DNA from 3 places in the Streptomyces sp. NPDC023157 genome. Region 2 is predicted to be linked to each of the others. Evidence: riboswitches for the same ligand, from Rfam matches in the RefSeq annotation. Region 2 holds a riboswitch; each other region holds the start of a gene.
The links. A riboswitch is a leader RNA that binds a small molecule or an ion and turns the genes downstream of it on or off. The one in region 2 is predicted to bind cyclic di-AMP.
Positions count from the first base shown of each region.

Region 1: it holds a riboswitch for cyclic di-AMP, as region 2 does, so the genes downstream of both, ACZ3ZE_RS26170 (M23 family metallopeptidase) here and ACZ3ZE_RS21905 (M23 family metallopeptidase) in region 2, are expected to answer to the same signal.
Region 3: it holds a riboswitch for cyclic di-AMP, as region 2 does, so the genes downstream of both, ACZ3ZE_RS09450 (M23 family metallopeptidase) here and ACZ3ZE_RS21905 (M23 family metallopeptidase) in region 2, are expected to answer to the same signal.

Region 1 covers NZ_JBVHIL010000007.1:365,188-368,451, reverse strand. Annotated here, with positions in the region: gene ACZ3ZE_RS26180 (M16 family metallopeptidase) at 1-201, shown strand, start outside; gene ACZ3ZE_RS26175 (M16 family metallopeptidase) at 228-1,595, shown strand; cyclic di-AMP (ydaO/yuaA leader) riboswitch at 1,798-1,964, shown strand; gene ACZ3ZE_RS26170 (M23 family metallopeptidase) at 1,977-2,747, shown strand; gene ACZ3ZE_RS26165 (GntR family transcriptional regulator) at 2,919-3,264, shown strand, end outside.
Region 2 covers NZ_JBVHIL010000005.1:684,984-688,247, reverse strand. Annotated here, with positions in the region: gene ACZ3ZE_RS21910 (aldo/keto reductase) at 1-503, opposite strand, end outside; gene ACZ3ZE_RS21905 (M23 family metallopeptidase) at 568-1,647, opposite strand; cyclic di-AMP (ydaO/yuaA leader) riboswitch at 1,660-1,805, opposite strand; gene ACZ3ZE_RS21900 (PP2C family protein-serine/threonine phosphatase) at 2,007-3,264, opposite strand, start outside.
Region 3 covers NZ_JBVHIL010000002.1:859,309-862,572, forward strand. Annotated here, with positions in the region: gene ACZ3ZE_RS09440 (STM4011 family radical SAM protein) at 1-99, shown strand, start outside; gene ACZ3ZE_RS09445 (SGNH/GDSL hydrolase family protein) at 96-890, opposite strand; gene ACZ3ZE_RS09450 (M23 family metallopeptidase) at 1,079-2,053, opposite strand; cyclic di-AMP (ydaO/yuaA leader) riboswitch at 2,056-2,211, opposite strand; gene ACZ3ZE_RS09455 (tyrosine-protein phosphatase) at 2,585-3,264, shown strand, end outside.

The sequences.
Region 1 (3,264 bases), on a different contig from region 2:
TGCCGCTTCGCGGTGCTGTTCGGCGACCCGCAGCTCGCGCTGACCGCCGTGCACCGGGTCCTCGACATCAGTGCCGAGGAGGTGCAGGAGGTCGCCAAGGCCACCCTGCGCCCGGACAACCGCGCCGTGCTGGTCTACGAACCGGTGGGCGCCGACGGCGACGACGCCGACAGCGACGAGGAAGAGGGAGCGGACCAGTGACCGACGCTGCCGCGTCTTTGACGAGCATGACCTTCCACCCGCAGCCCCAGCCGGGCGAGGCCACGCCCTGGGCCTTCCCCGCCCCGGAGCGCGGCGCCCTGGACAACGGGCTGACCGTGCTGCGCTGCCACCGCCCCGGCCAGCAGGTCGTGGCCGTCGAGATCTCCCTCGACGCCCCGCTGGACGCTGAGCCCGAGGGCCTGGACGGCGTGGCCACGATCATGGCCCGCGCCCTGTCCGAAGGCACCGACCAGCACACCGCCGAGGAGTTCGCCGCCGAGCTGGAGCGCTGCGGCGCCACCCTCGACGCGGCCGCCGACCACCCGGGCGTACGGGTCTCCCTGGAGGTCCCGGTCTCCCGGCTGCCCAAGGCGCTCGGCCTGCTCTCCGAGGCGCTGATCGCCCCCGCGTTCGACGCGTCCGAGGTCGAGCGGCTGGTGCGCAACCGGCTGGACGAGATCCCGCACGAGTCGGCCAACCCGGCCCGCCGAGCGGCCAAGCAGCTCTCCAAGGAGCTGTTCCCGGCCTCCGCGCGCGCCTCCCGGCCGCGTCAGGGCACCGAGGAGACCGTCGCCGCGATCGACGCCGCCGCCGTCCGCGCCTTCTACGACGCGTACGTGCGCCCCTCCACGGCCACCGCCGTGGTCGTCGGCGACCTCACTGACGTCGACCTCGACAAGGTGCTAGCCGAGACGCTGGGCGCCTGGACGGGCACCGCGGCCGACCGGCGGCGCATGCCGTCCGTCTCGGCCGACGACACCGGCCGGGTCGTCATCGTGGACCGCCCCGGCGCCGTCCAGACGCAGCTGCTCATCGGCCGCGTCGGCGCCGACCGCCACGACCGTGTGTGGCCGGCCCAGGTGCTCGGCACGTACTGCCTCGGCGGCACCCTCACGTCCCGTCTGGACCGCGTCCTGCGCGAGGAGAAGGGCTACACGTACGGCGTGCGCGCCTTCGGCCAGGTGCTGCGCTCCGACGGCGAGGGCAACGGGGCGTCGCTGCTCGCCATCAGCGGCTCGATCGACACCCCCAACACGGGCCCGGCACTTGACGACCTGTGGAAGGTGCTGCGCACCCTCGCCGCCGACGGTCTGACGGACGCCGAGCGCGATGTGGCCGTGCAGAACCTGGTGGGCGTCGCGCCGCTCAAGTACGAGACGGCCGCCTCCGTCGCGGGCACGCTCGCCGACCAGGTCGAGCAGCACCTCCCGGACGACTACCAGGCGCAGTTGTACGCGCGCCTCGCCGAGACCGGCACGGTGGAGGCGACCGCGGCCGTGGTCAACGCCTTCCCGGTGGACCGGCTCGTCACCGTGCTCGTCGGTGACGCGGCGCAGATCGAGGAGCCGGTGCGTGCCCTCGGCATCGGTGAAGTGACGGTCGTGACCGGCTGACTGAGCCGCTGTCACACCGGTTCGGGGACCCCGACGACCTGGTTCGTCGGGGTCCTCCCTTTTGTCCGTATTGCTGAGAAGTGTGATCTTCTGCCCTGTGGCATGTCTTACAAAAGAGCGTGTCTGTTTGGCGATTGACAGAAGATCGGCCTAGCTTCGACCCGACTGTTCGTCCGCAGTACGACGCCGCATCCGCGGCAACGGGCAGTCATCGCCGAGTCCCCGTAAGGCGCGAGCCTGGGGAGCCGGGGACCCATCGCAGTCCCTGGGGTGAATCGGACGCCTTCGCTCAGCGAGCGGAGGGGCCCGTAGGAGACCTTCCTGCTCCGAACCCGTCAGCTAACCCGGTAGGCGAGAGGGAAGGAAAGGATCAGCCACTACATGGCGTTCACCCGTGCCACCGGGAAGCATCGTGGTCCGAGCCGTCTGGCGCGCCGCGGAGTGGGCATCGCCGGTGTGGCGACCCTTGCGACGACCGGCGTCATCGGAACCCTGGCCTCCCCGGCGTTCGCCGCCGACACGGAGCCCGTCTCCCCGGAAGACACCGGCCTCACCCAGGTGATCACCGCCGACTCCCTCGCCGACCGGGTCGACGCCCAGGCCGCCGCGCAGGAGAAGGAGGCGGTCGAGACCGCCGCCCGCGTCAAGGCCGCCGCCGAGGCGAAGCGCAAGGCCGAGGCCCGCGCCAAGGAGCTGCGCGCCGCCAAGGAGCGCGCCGCCCGCGAGGCCGAGCGCAAGCGCCTGAGCTCCTTCCAGCTCCCCGTCGCCGGCTCGTACGTGAGCACCGGCTACAAGACCGGCGGCTCGCTCTGGTCCTCCGGCCACCACTCCGGCATCGACTTCCACGCCGCCTACGGCTCCCAGGTCGTCTCCGTGGGCTCGGGCACCGTCGTCGAGGCCGGCTGGGGCGGCGCGTACGGCAACAACATCGTCATCCGGATGAACGACGGCACGTACACCCAGTACGGCCACCTCTCCTCGATCGGCGTCTCCGTCGGCCAGACGGTCACCCCCGGCGAGCAGATCGGCATCTCCGGCTCCTCCGGCAACTCGACCGGCCCGCACCTCCACTTCGAGGCCCGCACCAGCGCCGAGTACGGATCGGACATCAACCCGATCACCTACCTCCGCGCCCGCGGGGTCCAGGTCTGAGGTGTGAATTCTGTGAAGAAGCCCCGGCTCGAACGAGCCGGGGCTTCTTTTTCGTGCCCCAATTACCGGGTGGCATCGGAAATTCCGGCGTCCTGCAATAGAGTTCGCGAGAGTTCGCAGGGCGGGCGCCACTCGACGGGGTTTCGCGCGGATCACCTACGGAGGTCGGACATGCGTGTTCCCGCGCACTCGGTATGCACGGCGATCCGGGACGACATCGTCTCCGGCGTCTTCGCGTGGGGCGCCCGGCTGACGGAGGAGCAGCTCGCGCGCCGCTACGGGGTCTCCCGCGTCCCGGTCCGCGAGGCGCTGCGCACCCTGGAGTCCGAGGGCTTCGTGGTCACCCGCCGGCACGCCGGCGCCCATGTCGCCGAGCCCACCGAGCAGGAGGCGGCCGACCTGCTCGACGTCCGGACCCTGCTGGAGCCGCTGGGGGCCGCCCGCGCCGCCCAGCGCCGCACCGAGGCGCACCTCAAGGTGCTGCGCGGGCTGGTCAGGCTGGGGCAGGAGCGGGCCA
Region 2 (3,264 bases):
AAGTCGAGGGAGGCGCGCAGCCGCTCCGGGGAGATGTTGGAGGCGGCGACGGCCCGGACCTTGCCGTCCTTCACCAGCTGGTCGAGCGCGGTGACGATCTCCTCGACGGGCACGGACTCGTCGTCGAAGTGCGTGTAGTAGAGGTCGACGTAGTCGGTGCCGAGGCGGCGCAGCGACTCCTCGGCGGCGCCCTTGATGGTGGTCGCGCTCAGCCCCTTGTAGCGGGGGTGGGCGCCGGCCTTGGTCGCCACGAGGACGTCGGCGCGCTTGCCGCGGGAGGCGAGCCAGCGGCCGATGACGGTCTCGGACTCGCCGCCCTCGTGGCCCTCGGCCCACGCGGAGTAGACGTCGGCGGTGTCGACGAAGTTGCCGCCCGCGGCGGTGTACGCGTCGAGGACGGCGAAGGACTGCGCCTCGTCGGCGCTCCAGCCGAAGACGTTGCCGCCGAGGGCGAGCGGGAAGACGTGCAGGTCGGAGGAGCCCAGCTTGCGGAGAGAAGTCATGGAGTGATCAACCCTCCGCGCGACCGGGCCTATTCCGCTTCCGCGGGGGACGTCCGTCCGGACGTCAGAGGCTGAGGCCCTTCGAGCGCAGCCAGCCCGCCGGGTCGATGCCGCCGCCGGACGGGGTGTGGACCTCCAGGTGGAGGTGGGGCCCGGTGACGTTGCCGGTGGCGCCGACCCGGCCGATGGTGTCGGCGGTGCCGACGGACTGGCCCGCGCCGACCGTCATCGAGGACAGGTGGCAGTACCAGATCTCGGTGCCGTCCTCGAGCTCCAGGACGATGCGGTAGCCGTACGCGCCGGACCAGCCGGCCGACTTCACGGTGCCGCTGTGGACGGCCTTGACCGGGGTGCCGGTGGGCGCGGCGAAGTCCAGGCCGGTGTGGTAGCCGGAGGACCACATCGAGCCGGCCTCGCCGTAGGTGGAGGTCAGCGTGTACGAGGAGGTGGGCAGCGAGTAGCTGGCGGCCAGCTTGGCCAGGCGCTCGGCCTCGGCCTTCGCCGCGGCCTCCGCGTCGGCCTTCTTCTTCGCCTCGGCCGCCGCCTTCTCCGCCGCGTCGGCCTTGGCCGCGGCCTCCGTCGCCGCCTTCTCGGCGGCGGCCTTCTGCGCCGCCTCCTTCTCTGCGGTGTCGGCGGCGGCCTGCTGCTGCTCGGCCTGCTGGAGGATGCGGGCGCGCAGGGCCTCGCCGGCGTCGGCGGCCTGCTGCTTGGTCCCCGCGGGCGCGTCGGCGGAGGTGCTGTCCTCGGGCGCGAGGTAGGTGAGGGCGGTGAGCGGCTGCGCGTTGTTCGTGACCTGGGCGCTGTCGCCGGCGCTCTTGTCCTTGCCGCCGATCAGGTCGCCGATGCCGGGGAGTTCGGAGGCGTCGGGCAGGTCGAGGTCCGGCAGGGCTATGGCGACCGGGGGCTTGTCCTGCGCGGTGGCCAGGCCGCCCGCGCCGACGGCGGCGATGACGCCGACACCGAGGACGGTGGAGGAGCGGGCGAAGTTGGAGCGCTGCTTGACGACCCGGTGCCGGCCGCCGGAGCGGTTCTGGGCCCGCAGCGAGTCCTCGGTGGGGTTCCATTCCTCCCCGCCCGCGCCCGCGGCGCCATGGGCGCCGAAAGAGTCGAAGGGGGCTTCGGGAGCAGGGGTGTTGGACGCCACGGAGGCGCTCTCCTTTCCTTCCTTCTCGCCTACCGGGTTAGCTGACGGGTTCGGAGCAGGAAGGTCTCCTACGGGTGTGCCGCACGGGTGCGACGTGGCCCGATTCACCCCAAGTGGTGGTTCCCCGGTTCCCTTGCGGGATTCGGCGCGCGCGCACGGTGCCGTCTCTTGCGACGGCTGTGACGACCGCGCTGCGTTATCGAACGTTAATAGACACGGCCTCCCGATTCCAAGCCGTCCCCCTTGATCATTAGCTGAATTGAGAGGGAATGGCCCGAGTTGACCCCCGGTCAGACAGGATCCGCGTCACACCGGGAATCTGACGTTGCATCAATTGTTATCGGAGCGACACCCCTCGACTACGTCCCGTCACCATCCTCCCGAAGCGCCTCCGGAGGCACCCTGGGGGCCGCCGTCGGAGGCACCGCAGGAGACGCCGCAGGACCCACCTCCGCGCTCTGCCCCGGCGGCACCACCGGCATCGTCCGGCGCCGCTCCGGCTGCCCCGCCGCCGGGCGGCTCACCGCGAGCAGCGCCATGTCGTCGTTCGAGCCCCCGCCGGTGTGCCGCCGCACATCCGCCACCAGCGCGTCCAGCAGCTCCTCCGGGCCGGGGAAGAGCCGCCCCGCGAGCCGCTCCGCCGGATCGTAGAAGACGCCCCGCGCGTCCCGCGCCTCCGAGAGGCCGTCCGTGTAGAGCAGCAGCGTCGCGCCCGCCGGGTACGGCGTCTCGTCGGCCCGGTCGGGCCACACCGCCAGCTCCCCCATCCCCAGCGGCAGCGCGGCCTCTGTCGGCCGCAGCCGGTCGAGCCCGCCGTCCCCGTACAGCAGCAGCGGCTCCGGGTGCCCCCGGTTCACGACCCGCACGACACCGCCGCCGTCCCCGCGCGGGATCTCCGCGAGGACCGCCGTCGTGAACCCCTCGAAGGCGTCGAGCCCGTCCCGCCGCGTGCCCTCGCGGTCCAGCGCCCGCTCCAGCCGCTGCGCCACGCCCTCCAGCGTCGGCTCCAGCTCGGCGGCCTCCCGGAAGGCGCCGATGACCACGGCGACGGCCTCCACCGCGTCGAGCCCCTTGCCCCGCACGTCGCCGACGACCAGCCGTACCCCGTAGGGGGTGTCCTGGACGGCGAACAGATCGCCGCCGATGAACGCGTCGGCCTGCGCCGCCTCGTACCGGGCCGCGACCTGCAGCCCGCCGATCCGCGCGGCGGGCGTCGGGAGCACCGCCTTCTGCGCCGTCGCCGCGATCACCCGCGCCGACGCGAGCCGCTCGCCGCTGCGCCGCACCACCCGATTGATCAGCATGGCGAGCGCCGCGACGGTGAGGACGGTCAGCGTCTCGGTGAGCGAGGAGATATGGCTGACCGTGCCGTTGTAGAGGTGCAGGCCGATGCTGGCGAGGACGGCGGCGACGCCCGTGAGGAACGTCGTCAGCGTGGAGAAGAAGGGGGCGGCGATCAGCGGCGCCGCCGAGAACAGCGGCGCCGCGGTGTACTCCGGCGGTGTCGCCAGGTCGAAGCAGACACCGCCCACGATGATCAGCGGGGGAAGGGCACGGATGAAGCGGCGTGCGACGGGATACGGCCCCCGGCCCCCGCCCGCGCCACCGGGCCCGTAG
Region 3 (3,264 bases), on a different contig from region 2:
GTCCACCTGGAGACGCTGCCGCTGTACGACGTGTTCGCCGGCGGCGTCCTGGAGCGGATACCGGCCGGCCTCCCCGTGTCCCCCTCGGACGTCTCCTAGAGAGGCATGAGGTCGGGGCGCTTGGCCTCGACGTGGTCCCCGGAGCTCTCGCCGCGCAGCCGGCGCCCGATCCACGGGACCAGGTACTCCTTCGCCCAGTGGATGTCGTCCTTGCGGACCTCCAGGGTGCCGCGCGGGGGCTGCGGCGGCCAGGCCTGGTCCGGGTCGGCCGGCACCGGAAGGCCGAGGACCTGGGCGGCGCGCAGCGCGACCCGGGTGTGCCCCTCGGCCGACAGGTGGAGCCGGTCGTCGTCCCAGGCGCGCCGGTCCTGGACCGACTTCAGCGACCACAGGTCGAGCACCGGGCAGTCGTAGCGGTCGGCGATGGCCCGGACGTGGGCGGTGTAGGTGGCGATCTTCCCGCGCAGGTGCTTCAGGACGGGCACGTCGCGCGTGTCGAAGCCGGTCGTCACCATGACGGTGCCCACGGCGGAGGTCAGGTCGGCGACCGCGCGCTCGAAGCGCTCGGCCACGTCGTCGGGGTCGGTCCCGGGGCGGATGATGTCGTTGCCGCCGGCGCAGAAGGTCACCAGGTCGGGGGCGAGTTCCTTCGCCCGGGGGACCTGTTCCGCGACGATCTGGTCGAGAAGGCGCCCCCGCACCGCCAGGTTGGCGTAGCGGAAGGCGTCGTTCTCCGGCAGCTGGTCGGCGAGCAGGACCGCGAACCGGTCCGCCCATCCGACGTACGTCCCGTCGGGGCCGGGGTCGCCGACGCCCTCCGTGAAGCTGTCACCGATCGCCGCGTACGACCCGAATGCGTTCTTGTCTCTTGTTCTCGAATCGTCTGCCACGGGAGCACATCTTTCCCTTATGGATGTGACCTACGCGACCGTAAGGAGGGGTTGACGACAGGTGACATATGCCACCGATAAAGATTCCACCAAGCCGGAATACGCCGGAGGCCCGGCACAGGGGTGCCGGGCCTCCGGGGTGAACCGGTGAGTTCTATGGGACAGATGCCCCAGATGTCTCAGACGCGTCAGATGCTGACGCCGTGCTGGCGCAGGACGGCCAGCGGGTCGATGTCGGAGCCGTACTCCGGCCCGGTGCGCATCTCGAAGTGCAGGTGCGGTCCGGTGACGTTGCCGGTCGCGCCGGACAGGCCGATCTGCTGGCCGCCGCTGACCGTCTGGCCGGCGGAGACGGAGAGCGAGGAGAGGTGCCCGTACTGCGAGAAGGTGCCGTCGGCGTGCTGGATGACGACCTGGTTGCCGTACGCGCCGCCCCAGCCGGCCGAGTAGACGGTGCCGGGTCCGACCGCGCGGACGGTGGTGCCGGTGGAGGCGATGAAGTCGACACCGGTGTGGTAGCCGGAGGACCACATCGAGCCGGAGGCCCGGTACGGGGTGGAGACGGCGCCGCCGGCGATGGGGGTGACCCAGCCGGAGGAGGAGGTCTGGCCGGCCGAGGAGGACGACGAAGAGGAGGACGAGGCCGACGAGGCGGACGAGGAGGAAGCCGTCGAGGTGGCGGCGGCCGAGGAGCGCTCGCTGCCGCGGGAGGCGCGCGTGTCGTCGCCGGTGCTCTGCGCGCCGCGCTCGGGGGCGGTCGCCTTCGGCGCGTGGGCCTTGGCGGTGCTCTTGGCGCCGAGGGTGAGCTTCATGCCGGGGAGGATCAGCGAGGGGTCCTCGCCGACGACCTGGCGGTTGTCGCGGTAGAGCTTCTGCCAGCCGCCGGCCAGGTGGTGCTCGCCGGCGATCTTGGACAGGTAGTCGCCGCGGACGACGGTGTACGCCCTCGGGGCGGCGGCGGGCGCGGCGGCCGGGGCCTGGGCGGGGGCCGCGGCGGCGACGGCCTGCGGGGCCTTCGCGGTCGGGGCGGCCTGCTCGGCGGCGTGCGCGCCGGTCGCGCCGATGAGCGGCAGGACGACGACGGCGCCACCGGTACCGGCGGCGACGAACCCGCGGGTGATCGGGTTGACCTTGGGACGGCGGTGCTTACCCTTCGCGGGCATGGCGATTTCCTCTCCGTCGCCTGCGAGGTGAGCTGTCGGGTTCGGACTGGAGATGTCCGGTCGCGTTGCGCGCGACTTCACCCCGAGCCGTCCTTCTTCGAGGGATCGGCGTACTACCTGGGTCCCCCGCTCCTGCCTTGTACGGGTGGTGTGCGGATTCCGGGCGGCGGCAGGATTAGGCGGTCCGTCCGGATTGAGCGCGACGCTAGACGAGGCGGGTGGGCGTGAACAAGCCACCGATTTCCCGACAGTGACTCAGGTGCGATTTCCGGCCGGAATTGCGGTCACCCTCCGTGGATGACGGTCCCTCGATTTCCCTTTCCGGAAGGGAATTTGGAAAAGACGATCAGGCACGGTCCGTCACGTCTATGACGCTGCTCACGCACCGAATCCCATCTCCCCCGGTATCAGGGCGCGTTACCCCTAAGGGTTCAATTCGGACAGAATGCTCATTCCAGCCCGAGGGGGTGCGGTCGGGGCCTCTCACCTGGATGATTGCCTCAGGAACCGATCTCGAGACCAGGAGCATCCGTGACGCAGACGACGACCGAGCCCGAGCTGACCGGCGTACGCAACTTCCGCGACCTCGGCGGACTGCCGACGGTGGACGGACGGAGCGTGCGCGCCGGACGCCTCTTCCGCAGCGGTCACCTGGCGCACGCCACGCCGGAGGACGCGACGTTTCTCGCCACCCTCGCCCTGCACACCGTCTTCGACTTCCGCAACGAGGCCGACCGGCGCATGGAGGGGGCGGACGTGGAGCTGCCCGGCGTGCGGAACGTGAACATACCGCTCAACGACCCGGCCGACGGCAAGGAGTTCTGGAAGCTGGTGCGTTCGGGCGACCTGACGCAGCTGCGCGGGATCCTGGGCGACGGCAAGGCCGCGGCCCGGATGTCCGACTCGTACCGGAAGATGATCGTGGAGCGGACGGCCGAGCACAGCCGCGTCCTGCACGCGATGGCCGAGGAGAGCGTCCCGGCCCTGATGCACTGTGCCGCCGGCAAGGACCGCGCCGGTCTGTCCATCGCGATCACGCTGCTCGCCCTCGGCGTCGAGCGCGAGGCGATCGAGGCGGACTACGTGAAGTCGAACGAGCCGCACCGCCGCTACAAGGTGCAGCGCAGCTCCACCGCCGAGGACGCCATGTCGCCCGAGGTGATGGAGCTGCTGAGCCCGCTCTTCGACGCGCGGGTGGAGTATCTGCGGGC